Linked DNA regions of Prochlorococcus marinus str. MIT 9515. Each later gene encodes a partner of the first gene's protein in a complex. Links are inferred from orthologs where the notes say so. Each region holds a gene or a part of one and is shown on either strand. Other genes may lie near its edges.

Region 1 (7,887 bases):
TTCCCATTCTACTTTTTTAGGTTTTTATGGAATGATTTCTTCAAATGTTATTAATACTCTTGAATCGACTATTCAGAAAGATACTTATGTAGTGAGACGAATATATTGGCTTTGTATCCCTATCAGATTTTGATGAGCCGAGTGAAGTTGAAATAAAAACTTACAAAAGGGACGGAAATTTATTTTTAAAAACGTATCAGTATGGAAAAGATTATTTTCTATATAAAAAGACAATAATGCATTTATTGTTTTAACAAAGATATCTGTTTATCCAAATGTTTTAATAACGATAATATGTAAAAATAAAAAAACTTTTTATGAGAACTATTTATCTACTTTGCCAACTTTCGCAAAAGAATCTGCAAAATTCTTAGTTGGTTAGTGCATTATTTCTCGATAATTTATTCATTAACTTTAAAAAAGGGCAAAGACACAGCAGTTTAAGTTTTACGCGAGTTTTATGCGTAAAAACTTTTACCCAAATCGTATTTATAGATGCAATTATTTCTAAAGGTCTTATATAGATGTAATTAAGGTAAGCTAACAACTTTTTATAATTTACCGTCAAAATGTGCAAATTAATAAAATTGCAAGTAATAATACTCTATTAATTTCAAGTTAACAGGAGGATAATATAGACATAGATCTAGGAGGTCTTATGAAATTATTCAATCAATTTAACATCCTTCCAAGATACTTAACTGCGTTTAACTATGCAGGATTAAATCTTAACGAAACCCCAAAAGAACTTGATAAATGTACTCCTGAGTTTCAAAATTTTTGGGATAAAGAATGTAGAGAACATCCAACTAATCAAAATTGTTTAATTTACTGTGACTGAGTTATTAATTTTTAGTCTTAGTTAAATAAACTCTTCCTAAAAAGAGACTTCAATAATTTTAATCAACAAAAAACTTTTCTTTGAAGAAGGAATTGCTCACTCTTGATTCAATCAAGATACTTCCAACTATGTTTTTCTACTCTTTACCTTGGAATAAATTGATTTTGATATTGAAGGTCACAACTGTTCCAATACTTATAAGTAATAATCCAATCGCAATTTGAGGTGAAGGTAAAATCATATAAAGATTTAATTTCCAATATTTTATCGAACTTAGTTAATTATCGATAAAAGATTGTTTAATTTGAACCAAAAATGACCTATTTAAAATATGATTTTGATATTTATTACGCAGTAGGAAATACGAATTCTTAAAGACAAGAAAGTAAAACTGCTGTAATTATCCATAAAAGGAACTATCAAGTTGGACTTTGATTCAGGCAAGTACGGCAATCATTGATATTAAAAACCAATTTTCAAATATTTATTTATTTTGGAAAAAGAGATAGTTAATAACTATGAGATTTAAGTTAAATATTTTTTATTTTATTAGTAACAACAAAAACCCTTTAAAAAATGATTTCTGACTAATAAACCACATGATTTGCAAGAATTGTTTTTTTTAATAGTATTCACAATGGGCAATTAAGATATGTGACAAGTAAGTAACATTACTCATCCTCTTCCACGAAAAAGAAATATATGTAATAAATTATGCGAGTGTGTAGGAGAGATTTATCTAAAAAAAGTGGAAACAAGGAAACACTCAATTTAGATAAATCAATAAAGACCTCTATTTTTAGAGGTCTTTTTTTTTCTCATCTAGCGTGAATCAATACACAGGTTCAAGTAAATACACATTTGTTTTCCTGGTGAACATTTTGCAAATCATAATATATAAATTCTTTCGAGTGATTTTACAAATATTTTTATAATCTTATTATTGCCTACGAACTAACTATGGATGAAGTTATTAAATTAAGTAGGTCTACTGTTGAAAAATATCTTAATTGCCCTAGATGTTGCGTTCTTGATAAAAAGCATAAAATAAAACCTCCATCTTTACCCTTTACTCTAAATATTGCGGTAGATAATTTATGTAAAAATGAGTTTGATTATTACCGCGATTTGCAGGAACCTCATCCTTTATTTCTTAAGCATAATATTGAAGCTGTTCCTTTTAAACATGAAGATATAGATATTTGGAGAAGTAACTTTAAAGGGATAAGATACAAATCCTTTGAGCATCAGTATGATTTCGGTGGTGCTGTTGATGATGTTTGGCAAAAAAAGAATGGAGAGCTTATTATCGTTGATGTAAAAGCAACGTCACGAAATAATTTTGATTGGTTAGAAACTTTTAATAAATATGATTATGCAAAAGCATATAAAAGACAATTAGAAATGTATCAGTGGTTATTTAGAAAAAATGGTTTCAAAGTTGCAGATGAAGCCTATCTTCTTTATTTCAATGGAAAAAAGAATGAAAAGTTTTTTAATAATCAGTTAAAATTTGATGTCCATTTTATAAAGTTAGATTGTTCCTCATTATGGGTAGAAAGCAAAGTTATTCAAACAGTAAAGCTACTTAGGTCTAATGATTTTCCTCTGCCTTCTCTAAATTGTGAATATTGTAATTATTTAAAAAAGCGTTGGCAATTGTCAAAAATTAATTAATGATATTGTACAAATAATATTATTTGATATTTCTGGAAAATTTTTCAAATAAAGATAATCTTTAAGTAGAGAATAAATTAAAAATTTTGGTTAAACCGAATAGTTCTAATAATAAAATTAGCAACCATTTACAACAAGATATTGTAAAAATTGGAGGCAAAACGATATTTATCAATCCATTTTTATATTGGAGAAGGTTTGATGAAAATACTAATAGATGGTTGCGAGAACCAGGGCAAATGTCAGAAGAGCAAATTCAGCCAAATAGAAATCGGTTTTATCCCGAAATTGACTGGGCTGATTTAAGTCAAGATCAAAAGCTTATCAAAGATGCAAGTATAGAAATGTTTCTTAAGACTCTTGAACTTATAAGTACTTTTCATCCTCAGCTTAATTCCGGACAATTATTAGAAGTTGAGAGGAAAATGGCAATTACAAAAAAGCTACCTTTTGAAAGGTGGGTAAAAAAGTCTTTTGCGAAAAAAGCTAGAGCTGAAGAAAGCGAAAAAAGAAAATTTCAAAGAGATAGATTTATCAGAAGTTGGAAGGAATGGTTAATCCTTGAAAATACTCAACAAGCTCTTCTTCCTATAATTGTAATTATATTTATTTCAGCATTTATTGGCTGGGCGTCTGGTGTTTCAAAGAATAGTTGCAATCCTTATTTTGAACCAAATCTTGATCAGTCAATTTGAAATAATTGATTAAATAGTATTGTCATTCAGACATTAATATTATTTTGATGATTTGTAATTTATTATTTAGGATGATATAAAATGAATTTAGTTTTCATATTAATTTATAAAAATGTTTATGGATAATAAAGATAAAGAACAAGATATATCAAATTCGGAATTGAATAAAGAAAACCGACAAAACGATTATAAGTTTTTAGTTCATAAACTTAAAAGTATTAAGGCAATTATCAATATGTTAGAAAAACATTTTTTAGAGAAAGAGATTTAAATTTTTGGAAAAAAGAAAGTTGAATAATAAGTTTCCTTCATTCAATAGACAGCCTTTAGTTTTCTATTTAATTACTAGTTTATCGTTTATTTTAATATTAATTAGATTAATTTTTTTACAATTATTAAATCATGAGACTTATAAAAAAATGTCTGATGAAAATAGAATTAGGCTAATTGCAACCCAACCAATTAGAGGACGGATAATTGATAAAAATGGATTCATTTTGGCAGATAGCAGGTTAATCTATTCTTTAATAATTAAGCCTCAATACGTTAATGAGAGATTATGGCAGAAATATAAATCAAATATTTCTAAATTATTAAATATTTCATCTGATGCTCTTCAAAAAAAATATTCTGATGGTTTAGAAAATAATCAATTTTCAATAACTCTATTAGATGATTTGAAAGTTGAGCAAGTTATCAAATTTCAAGAAAATGAGAAGATGCTTAATGGTTTAGAAATTTCATCAAAAATAATTAGAAATTATCCATATAAAAATGTTGCTTCTCATGTGATTGGCTATACGCAACCCATAACAGATTCAGAATTTAATATTTTGTCTAAAAAGGGTTACAAATTAAATGATTTAATAGGAAGAACTGGAATTGAGTTTGTATTTGAAGATCATATAAGAGGGGAATGGGGTGGAGAAATGATTGAAGTAAATTCCTCGGGTACATTTACAAAATCTTTAGGGACTAAACCATCAAAACAAGGAAAAGATATTGAATTAACAATTGATTTGAATTTGCAATTAATTGCTGAGGACATGCTTAAAGATAAAAAGGGAGGAGCCATAATAGTTATGGATCCGAGAGATGGTGCAATAATAGTAATGGCTAGCAAACCGAGTTTTGACCTGAATTTCTTTTCAAAAGATTTTAAGCCTCAAAAAGAATATGATGCATTATTTAATTCTCCTGCTAAACCATTATTTAATAGAGCTTTAAACGCATACGACCCAGGTAGTGTTTGGAAAATTGTTACGGCAATCGCTGGTTTAGAAAGTGGAAAGTTCCCTCCTGAAACTTTTTTAGAAACTAAACCTTGTATTACTTATGGAAGTCAGTGTTTTAGAGAACATAATGACTTAGGGTTCGGAACTATAGGATATGAAGATGCTTTACGCGTTTCTAGTAATACTTTTTTTTATCAGATTGGCTATGGCGTAGGGGTAGATGAAATTTATAATGCTTCAAAGAAGCTTGGCTTTGCTTCATTATCTGGAATTGAAATTTCTGAACAAGAAAATATAGGTTTAGTAGCTAGTAGTCAATGGGCTAAAGAAGGAAGAGGATGGGGAGAACCCGGGAGAACCCCTTGGGTTCCAGAGGATATAGCGAGTATGTCTATTGGTCAATTTGTTGTGCAAGTGACACCTATTCAAATAGCTCGTGCATATGCTGCAATTGCAAATGGAGGTTATTTAGTAACCCCTTATTTAGTAAAAAAAGAGGGGCAACCTCTTTCATATCAAAGGCCTATAAAGATTGATATTGATCCAAACAATATTCAAATAGTAAAAAATGGTTTAAGAAAAGTAGTTGAGTCCGGAACAGGAGTTGCTATAAATTATGGAGTCTCTAATTTGCCACCAGTTTCTGGCAAAACCGGTACTGCGGAAGATGGAGAAGGAGGTCCCGATCATGCATGGTTTGTTTGCTTTACTCCTTCAGAAAACAGTGAGTTATTAATAGTTGCTTTTGCACAAAATACTCCTGGAGGAGGTTCTGTTCATGCACTACCTATGGCTAGAGAAATTTTAAAAGTTTGGAATAACAAGAAATAGATATGCAACATCAGAGTTTTTATATAAATTAATTTATAGTTTTAATTTTTTCATTTGTGTTAATCGTTTAATTATATCCTCAACGGTATTTATATCCACTGGTTTACTAAATGATGATAAAAGCTGTCTTCCTAGTACTTGACTTCCTAAGTGGACTAGTTGAATTCGTAATGTTGTTAGCAATTCTAATCCAACTCCACCCGAAAAGGTTGCTATGGCAATTGGTTGACCATTAAATAAATTTCTAAAATCATCTCCTGAGACTGATAGCCATGCAATCAAATTAGATAATATTGGAGGTATTGAACCGTTGTATTCAGGTGCACATATAATCCATTTTTCAATGGTAAAAAGCTTCTCTTTTATTTCTATTATTTCAACTGGGATGTCTTCTTTAGAATGAAATCTTGGATTGAATAATGGAATATCAAAAGTTGTGAGATCTAAAATCTCAGAATTTATTTTAAGTTCATTACTCTTTTCTTGAAATTTTTGGGCAAGTTCTAGATTTTTTCCACAACTAGCTGAAATTATTATTAGATCTTTGGAAGTAGTCATTAGTAAAAATAATTTAGTTTAATAGTTAGCTCCACTCTTCCGGTGATGAACAGCGGTTAGGCAATCTGATTTTAAAATATTCCCATGTAACACCTCAGCATATATTACCCAATGATCACCGCATTCCATTCTTTCTTTGATAGAAGCCTCTAACCATGCTAAAGAATCTGGAATAATTATTTGATTATTTGGTGTTAATTCGATATCTAAGCCTTCAAATCGATCTTCTCCTGGGGAAAAAGGTTTTGTAAATCTTTTTAAAGGTTCCCTGAAATCTTTATCGCTAAGAATATTTAGAGCGAAGGAGTCTCCTATTTGGAGAAGAGACTCTACTGATCTATCTTTTGCTACAGAAATACTTAATCCAGGAGGAGAAAAACTGGCTTGACTAACCCAAGAGGCAAGCATAGCTCCTTTTATATTATTTTCTTTTGTTCCTTTGGAGGCAGTGAGAACGCAAAGTGAACCAAGTACCCTTCCTAAAGCTTGAAATGTTGGATCAGTTTTACTCGATATCATTCCAGTATCAGATTTCCTTATTTTTTGTTTTGCTTTTTTTAAAATTTTTCTTCCAAAATGAGTACCAATTTCCTCAAGCTCTTTAATTTTTGGTTTGTTTGGGCTAAATTTTATTCTTATTGGATCAAAGCTGAATTTAAAGCCACCATCTTTTAATTTTGTTTCAAGTAAATCTATCGCTTCTCCACTCCATCCAAAACTACCGAAAATGCCAACTGGTTTATCTCTATTACCCTCTGATAATAAAGTTCCAAGAGCACTTACTATAGGAGTAGGTGCGTGCCCACCCAATGTAGGGGATCCTATCAGATACCCATCAGCATTTTGTATAGATTGTATAAGTTCATCATTCGATGTGAATTCACAATTAATACTATCAACTTCAACTGCTGTTCTATTTATACCTTTGGCTAAAGCATCACCTATTGAAGCTGTATTACCATATGCACTAGCGTATATTAAGCTAATTTTAGGATTGTTTGTTGAAAGATTTTCTCCCCATCTGATGTAGTCATTCAAAAAGCTTTTTAGGCTATACTCTATTGTTGGACCGTGGAGAGGAGCGATAGTTTTAATTTCTAATTCAGAAATTTTTTCTGCTATCGTAACGATTTGGTTAGACATTGGTGCCATAAGACAATCGTAGAAATGTTTCCTCTCAATTTCTGTACTGATTCGATTTGTCTCTGACCAATCTGTAGTTGCTATGTGAGCAGAAAATATTTTCTCGCTTATAAGTATTTCTTGGTCCGTTTCATAAATTATTAATCCGCCAGGCCATCGTGCAGTTGGAACAGGAATAAGTTCTAGTCCAGTACTTTCTAACTCTAAGTGAAGTTCTTTTTTGATGACATTAAATATGGGTAACTGAACTTCAATGAACTTTGTTGAATTAGGATTTTTTTGATTCCATAGTTCACTTATAAGTTTAAAACCAGGATTTGAACATGTGATGCTTAATTTATTAAATTTGGTACTTATAGCTTTTATGGTTTCAATAATTTTGGGGTTTATATGACCTGTAATGATATGAACTTTGTCTAAATTAAAATTATCAAAAATAGTAGAAATTATTTTAATAATTGTTTTTGAATAGTTTTTTTCAGGTGGATGGATAATGAAAAGTTCGTCATTACTTCTAATTAAAAAAGTATTGAAAGATGTTCCTTTTTCAAGATTAAATTCAAGTTCAAATCTTTCTTTATTGTGATCAAGAAATCTGATACAAGTAATATTATCAGTTATTTCAAATGTTGATAAATTTTTATTTTGTAAAAGTAAACCTTTATTAATTCCTGACATCTTTAACGAATGATTTATTAGTAGTGGTTCGCAACCTTCCTATGATGAACAGCTGTCTTACAGGATAAATCGGATACACTTCCATTCTCAACTATACCGTAAATAATCCAATGATCTGGAGTTTCTAACCGAGAACTTACTTTACAATCTAGAAACGCGAGAGAATCAGAAAGAACAGGACCTCCATTTGCAATGTTGCTAATTACATCAACATCCGCAAATCTATCAG
Region 2 (6,418 bases), 1.5 Mb from region 1 along the record:
GTTCACAGGAGATGAATCTGCGACTATCCCAGCGCCAGCTTGAACAGAAACTGTATATTCCCCTTCATTCGAGGGTTTAACAATCATTGTTCTTATCGTTATTGCAGTATTTAGTGCACCATTTATATCTATAGATCCATAAACACCAGCATATGGCCCTCTAGCATCTTTTTCAAAATTCTTAATTAGCTGCATAGCTCTTATTTTTGGTGCCCCAGTTACTGTACCAGCAGGAAAACATGCTTTAAACAAATCCCAAACTCCTTTATTCTTTTTCAAAACACCCTCAACTTCGCTTACTATGTGCATAACATGTGAATACTTTTCGATTATCATCAAATCTTTAACCTCTACCGTACCCGTTTCGCATACTCTTCCTAAATCATTTCTTCCAAGATCAATAAGCATTACATGTTCAGATATCTCTTTTGGATCACTTAATAACTCTTCCTCAAACTTCAGATCTTGTTCTGCATCTTTACCTTTTGGTCTAGTCCCAGCTATAGGTCGAAGGCTAGCAACAATTTGATTGTTTTTATTCTTCTCTGCTTTAACCATTACTTCAGGACTAGAACCTATGAGATACCATGTTCCAAAATCAAAGAATGCCATATAAGGAGAAGGATTAACCATCCTTAAACTCCTATATAGATTGAAGGGATCACTTTTAACCTTCGCTTGAAATTTTTGACTTATAACAATCTGAAAAATATCACCTTTTTTAATATATTCTTTTGCAGAAACGACTGCATCTTCAAATTCTTTTTTATTCCAATTACTTGAAATTTCAATATTCAAGTCTCTACTTTCATTCCAATTTAGAACCTCTGTTTCTTTAAGTGGAAGTCTCATTAAATCCCGAATTGTATCAATTTTTAAAATAGAATCTTTATAAATTCTCTCAATATTAGATGCAGATGCGCTAGCGGTATCAGCATAGACTACTGCAGTTATACATCTTTTCATTTGATCAAATATTACTAATTGATCAAAAAACATCCAAGAACCATAGGGTATTTCTTTCTCCTCTAACTCATTAATAGGAACATTAGGTTCTACATAATTAATTAATTCATAGCCCCAAGAACCATATAACTGTCCAATGTAAGGTAAATTTTCTAAACTATAAGACTTATATTCTTCTGTCCAAGTTTTTAATAAATCAAAAGGATCTTCATTGTATATTGTACTTTTTCCACAACTCCAAGTTTTAATAGTTTTTTTACCATGACAAACAGCTTCCCACAGAGGATTAACAGCTACGATGCTCCATCTGCCAACATTTTCTCCACCTTCAACCGATTCAAGAAAGACACCATGTGAATTTTCATTTGAAAGTTTCAGCCATGTTGATAATGGGGTCTCTAAATCTGCAGGCCAAGTTTTGATAAGAGGTATAAAATTTTTACCTTCTTTATAAGCCTTATAAAAAATATCTTTTTGAGAACTGCTCATACTAATAATTTCAGCCCAAATTATAATTATATTTGTCTTTCATATCAACTTTCGAAAATTTATTCAAAAGTTTTTTTAGTTGTAAATTTTAAACCTGCAGGATTTGGATTCTCTCCTATTCTTCTTGGATTATGGCCAACTTTTTCTCTGCCCTCATTAACTTTTTCGGGGAATACTCCATCTTTTGGATGTAAGAATTCAATATCTCCCCCAGGGAAAATTCTATAAATCTTAAATGCTTCAATCCTAGGTTTAAAACCCCTCAATTGAGTACCTAGAGCTAAACATTGTTCCTTTCTGGCAAAGTACATTAAATTATCTCCCTCATGCATAACAGCAGCCCCACCAGTTGGTAATTCAAATGCTTGTTCCTTTGAGCTATTCCACGAAATTGCATATTTCTCCTCAGTTTCGGCAGAGTTTAGTAACCCGCCAGTACTGCCAATATGCTTTGGAAATTGACCAACTAAAGTTTCAGTCATCCTAGTTTTGAAGTTATTTCTTATAAGAAACTAGCATTCATATTTTACAAATTTCTTAATTATTAAAAAAGTTTCTACATTATTTAATAAATGAAAAAAGATATGATCAGTTATAAATCACTTGAATCCGAAGTAGGAAAAAATACTGTCAGCCCAGTGTCCCTTCTCTGAGTAACATGGCCTCCTAGACTCGCCAGTAATTTTTGTGTGGCAATCTGACTTAATTGTAAACTTCCTGTCTGAGGATTCCAATTTAGTACTGGACCGATATCTGAACTTATTTCTTTATTATCAATTTGGTTAATACCTATATCAAATTTTTTTACTTTTAATTGAAGCTTTAATTTTTGTCCCGCTGGGCGTAACTCTAAGATTAAACTGCTACCTTCTCTTAATCCTCTTGTGTTTCTGTCGATTAGTCCTCTTAACATTAATTCTAGTTTTTCTGAATCACTCAAAATTTCAGGAAGTTGTTTAGGTATGTCAATTTCCAGTGAAATTCCTCGTCGTTTCAATTGTTTACTCCAAACAGGTACCAATTTATATAAGATTTCCCCTAAATTTATTCTTGCCAATTGATTTGGGAGGGATTCATTATTACTGACAAGTTCCGCAGCATTGAAAATAAGACCAAATCTATCAATTTGCTCATTACACTCATTATCAATTTGAATTAAACGGTTTCTCATTGATTCGTCCATATTATATTTTCTAAGAGTAGAGCTTATTAAAGTCCTTATTGTTGCTAAAGGAGTTCTGACTTCATGAGAAATAACTTGTAATAACTTTGCCTCTGTTAATTGATGCTTTTCATCATCATTTTTAACTGCACTCTGAACACTTAATTTAGGAATTAGGTTTGCCAACTTAGAAGATAAATTAGGCCAAAAATTTTTTTCAAATTCATCATTGATATTAAGATGTCCTAAATTTTTAATTTCATTACGAAAATTAAGCGCCTCCTCAAAATTTTCTTGATTCAATTTCGCATCAATCAACTCAATTACAGTTTTGAGACTCTTTTCATCACATCTCATAAGTAAATTTCTTTTGTTTTTTTCTCCTGCAATTGTTAAAAGACATTGAAAATTTTTTGTAAGAATTATTAAAAAAGGCTCGAAACCATCCTTTTCATTTAAAGTTAGGACTTTGTAATTACGATTAAATTTACTGCTATCTTCTTTGACTTTTCTAGAATGATCTAATGGCAAAAACCCGGCATTATCCATTTGAAAATATGGAAAACCCTCGGGAGACCATAACCAGCCTTTCATTTTACTTAGGCATTTTTTTTCTGTTAGAGCTGGCAAAGGAGAGGCTACCCAAATCCCTCCTTCTTGAGCTGAATGAGAAAGGAAGTTTTCTTGAATAACCGCTAAAGAGGCCCACCAAATCCGCCTAGAAGTCTCATCATCAACATATGTAGTATGTAATCCTTGCAAAAGTAAATCTTGAATTTTCTTTATAGTTATTTGAGATTTCATTTATTTCGTAGTGATCTAGAGCGATTTAATGTAGATAATGCCAAGCCAATGCATATAAAATTAATCAATAAAGAAGTCCTACCATAACTCATGAAAGGTAGCGGTATTCCTGTTACTGGGCCTAATCCAATAGTCATGAATAAGTTAATAATAATTTGAAATAAGAATGTTGAAGCTATACCAATAACTATTAATGACTCAAAATTAGTTCTCGCATTTTTTGATATCTTTACGAGTTGACTAATCAAAATAAAAAATAAAAAAAGAACCAGTATGCACCCTAAAAAGCCTAATTCCTCTCCTAAAGCACTAAATATAAAATCGGTATGTTGTTCAGGTATAAATTGTAAATTTGTCAGTTTACCATTTAATAAACCAGTACCAAAAAGTCCTCCGGAACCAATTGCTATTTTACTTTGTATTAAATGATATCCCCCACCTAATGGATCCCTATTGGGATCTAAGAACAAAATTAATCTATCTTTTTGATAATCTTTTAAGCCGAATTCCCACATAATAGGTGTCAACTTAACAACTAATGAATGTAGGGCTAATGTAAAAATAGAGAAGCTAATTTTATTTTGAGAAGACCTATAAGCTAAATAACCCATAAAAGGAATCCAAAAAATAAGCAAGTTTGGAGAAACGAAATAGAATACTGATGTTAAAAGACAAAATCCTAAAATGAGTATCCACTCTATGGGCATCTTGGACCAATAAAGCATTACAAAAGTCAATACTATTAAAACCAAAGAAGTTCCTAAATCAGGTTGAAAAAATATTAACAACCAAGGAACAACCACTATAAAAAAAGGAAATAGTAGATCTTTTATAGAAGAAATAGATTTTTTTTCTAGCACTAAAGCAAGAATTAAAATCGTACTCAATTTAGCGACTTCCGATGGTTGAAAAGAAAAAATGCCTAAGCTAAGCCATCTTTGAGCTCCATAAATTGAGAGCCCAAAAAAATAAATCAAAAGTAATGAAATTAAAGAACAAAAATAAAACGGGATCAAATATTTTCTAATTCTTTCAATTGGTATGTATGAAATCAAAATCGCTAAAAAATAGCCAAATAAGCCTGTGAAAAGATGATTTAAAAAATCTGATTGTAAAAATTCTATTTGTACACTTTTTATTAAAATACTTGAAATGAAAACCAATACTAAAGGTATTAGAACTAAAGGTGAAAAAAAATTTTTTCGATCAAATTTATCTTTCTTTTGAAAAAATCTCTTATTCTGTAGCAAAGAAATTTCGTTGATCATTTATTGCTAATTAATAAATGTTTTTTTAATTAATAGAGCCAACTCTTTAAATCTAATAGAACTTTCTTTATCTGGTTCACTGATTGAAATTGGAATCCCTTTATTACTCTCATTAACAAGTGTTATTTCAATAGGAATTTGAGCAAGTAATGGCAAATTATTTTCTCCAGCTAAGATTTTTCCACCTCCTTTACCAAAAATTTCATATTTTTTATTGGGCATATCAGGAGGAATAAATACAGACATATTTTCTACAACACCCAATAATGGGACGCCAAGTTGCTTAAACATTGCTAAACCTCTTCTTGCATCTTGCAAAGATACTTGTTGAGGCGTTGTCACAACAATTGCGCCTGAAATAGGGACAGACTGAGATAGAGATATCTGAGCATCTCCTGTCCCTGGAGGTAAATCAATCACCAAAAAGTCAAGATTACTCCATTCAACTTGATAAAGGAATTGTTTTATTATGCTATTTAACATTGGTCCTCGCCATATCACTGGTTGTCCTTCTTCTATCAAAAACCCCATTGAGACTAATGAAATTCCAAACTTATTAATGGGTATTAATCTTGAATCATTACCGCTACCATCTGTCACTGTTGGATTTTCTTCAGTAACTCCAAGCATTGCAGGAGTATTAGGCCCATAAATATCAGCATCTAACAAACCTGTTTTAAGTCCTAATTTAGCTAATGAGCATGCAATATTAACTGCTATCGTACTTTTCCCAACACCTCCTTTACCGCTACTAATAGCAATAATATGTTTTATTCCTTTTATGTTCTTTAACTCAGGAACATTACTTTCACTTTTGGAATTTGATTGAGAAAGGTTGTTATCTATTTCTATTTGTACGTCATTAATATCCTCGAATTGAAGAAGATTATTTCTTACTTCTTTTACTATTCTATCTCTCTGTGAATTTGCGAAGGAGGGTAATGATAGAGTGATTATTATTCTAGGTATAACTACTCTAACGTTTTTAATCCAAGCTAATTCAATGAGATTTTTCTTCGATCCAGAATCCAGAATCTTTGATAAAGCATTATTCGCATCTTCGACTGTAGTCATCAAAATTTTTAAATGATTTTATAGGTTAGTCGACTTGTTAAAAGATTAAGAACTATGTCGAACTATCAAATAATAAGAAATTACTCCCCCTTAAAGGAAATTATAAAGGGAAACGACTAATTAACCAAAAATTTAATTCTTCAATCTCAAGTTAAATAAATGTCTAAAGAACCCCCTAATAATTCAAGAGAAAAGACTAAGAATCTCTTACTAAAATTACAAGATAATATTTGCAAAAACCTGGAAAATATTGATGGGAAAGCAAAATTCACTGAGGAATCTTGGCTTAGAGAAGAAGGTGGAGGAGGGAGATCTAGAGTTTTAAAAAATGGCTCGATTTTTGAGCAGGCTGGAGTCAATTTCTCAGAGGTATATGGTAAAGAGCTTCCTCAGTCAATCATCTCACAAAGACCAGAAGCTAAAGGTCACGAATGGTTTGCCACCGGCACATCAATGGTATTGCATCCTAAAAATCCTTTCATACCCACAGTTCATCTTAATTATCGTTATTTCGAGGCAGGACCAGTTTGGTGGTTTGGTGGAGGTGCCGATCTGACTCCATATTACCCTTATTTATCTGATGTGAGACATTTTCATAAAGAGCATAGTAATGCCTGTGAAAAAGTTAATAAAAAACTTCACCTGGTATTCAAGC

What was found. Proteins that work in one complex are often made in the same cells at the same time.
Region 2: the proteins of mrdA (region 1) and rodA are in contact, whole or in part, in a crystal structure (PDB 6PL5), measured with the Thermus thermophilus proteins. The link is inferred for Prochlorococcus marinus str. MIT 9515 from one-to-one orthologs. Residues at the interface, in WP_223903432.1 of Thermus thermophilus: Arg4, Ile5, His6, Leu8, Ala9, Phe12, Ala15, Leu16, Leu19, Gly20, Arg22, Ala23, Trp24, Leu26, Gln27, Val28, Tyr31, Tyr34, Leu36, Leu43, Thr45, Asp47, Lys156, Gln157, Gly158, Ser160, Val184, Leu201, Glu202; in WP_223903423.1 of Thermus thermophilus: Phe161, Val165, Phe168, Val169, Leu172, Pro198, Tyr199, Glu202, Tyr211, Arg212, Asp213, Gln220, Val221, Gln223, Ser224, Ile226, Ala227, Ile228, Gly229, Ser230, Gly266, Phe267, Val270, Leu274, Tyr277, Gly278, Leu281, Phe285, Leu289, Arg297.

What each region holds. Positions count from the first base shown.
Region 1 is NC_008817.1:44,351-52,237, forward strand. What follows is about bases 2,902-5,883. They hold mrdA (penicillin-binding protein 2), read left to right. Parts: upstream 2,902-3,488; coding sequence 3,489-5,279; downstream 5,280-5,883. Other genes in these bases: P9515_RS00225 (hypothetical protein), read left to right, coding at 2,902-3,213; P9515_RS09555 (hypothetical protein), read left to right, coding at 3,326-3,484; P9515_RS00235 (NAD(P)H-dependent oxidoreductase), read right to left, coding at 5,313-5,837; P9515_RS00240 (diflavin flavoprotein), read right to left, coding at 5,856-5,883. In the rest of the region: P9515_RS00215 (hypothetical protein), read left to right, coding at 659-841; P9515_RS09550 (hypothetical protein), read left to right, coding at 922-1,065; P9515_RS00220 (PD-(D/E)XK nuclease family protein), read left to right, coding at 1,802-2,518; more of P9515_RS00225, read left to right, coding at 2,605-2,901; more of P9515_RS00240, read right to left, coding at 5,884-7,658; P9515_RS00245 (diflavin flavoprotein), read right to left, coding at 7,676-7,887. UniProt on the Escherichia coli protein: Catalyzes cross-linking of the peptidoglycan cell wall. Responsible for the determination of the rod shape of the cell. Is probably required for lateral peptidoglycan synthesis and maintenance of the correct diameter during lateral and centripetal growth.
Region 2 is NC_008817.1:1,551,209-1,557,626, forward strand. The notes cover bases 2,554-5,409. They hold rodA (rod shape-determining protein RodA), read right to left. Parts: upstream 4,690-5,409; coding sequence 3,418-4,689; downstream 2,554-3,417. Other genes in these bases: P9515_RS08460 (sensor histidine kinase), read right to left, coding at 2,554-3,421; P9515_RS08470 (Mrp/NBP35 family ATP-binding protein), read right to left, coding at 4,696-5,409. Outside these bases: P9515_RS08450 (anthranilate synthase component I family protein), read right to left, coding at 1-1,455; photosystem I reaction center subunit II PsaD, read right to left, coding at 1,515-1,937; more of P9515_RS08460, read right to left, coding at 2,048-2,553; more of P9515_RS08470, read right to left, coding at 5,410-5,763; hemF (oxygen-dependent coproporphyrinogen oxidase), read left to right, coding at 5,923-6,418. UniProt on the Escherichia coli protein: Peptidoglycan polymerase that is essential for cell wall elongation. Also required for the maintenance of the rod cell shape. Functions probably in conjunction with the penicillin-binding protein 2 (mrdA).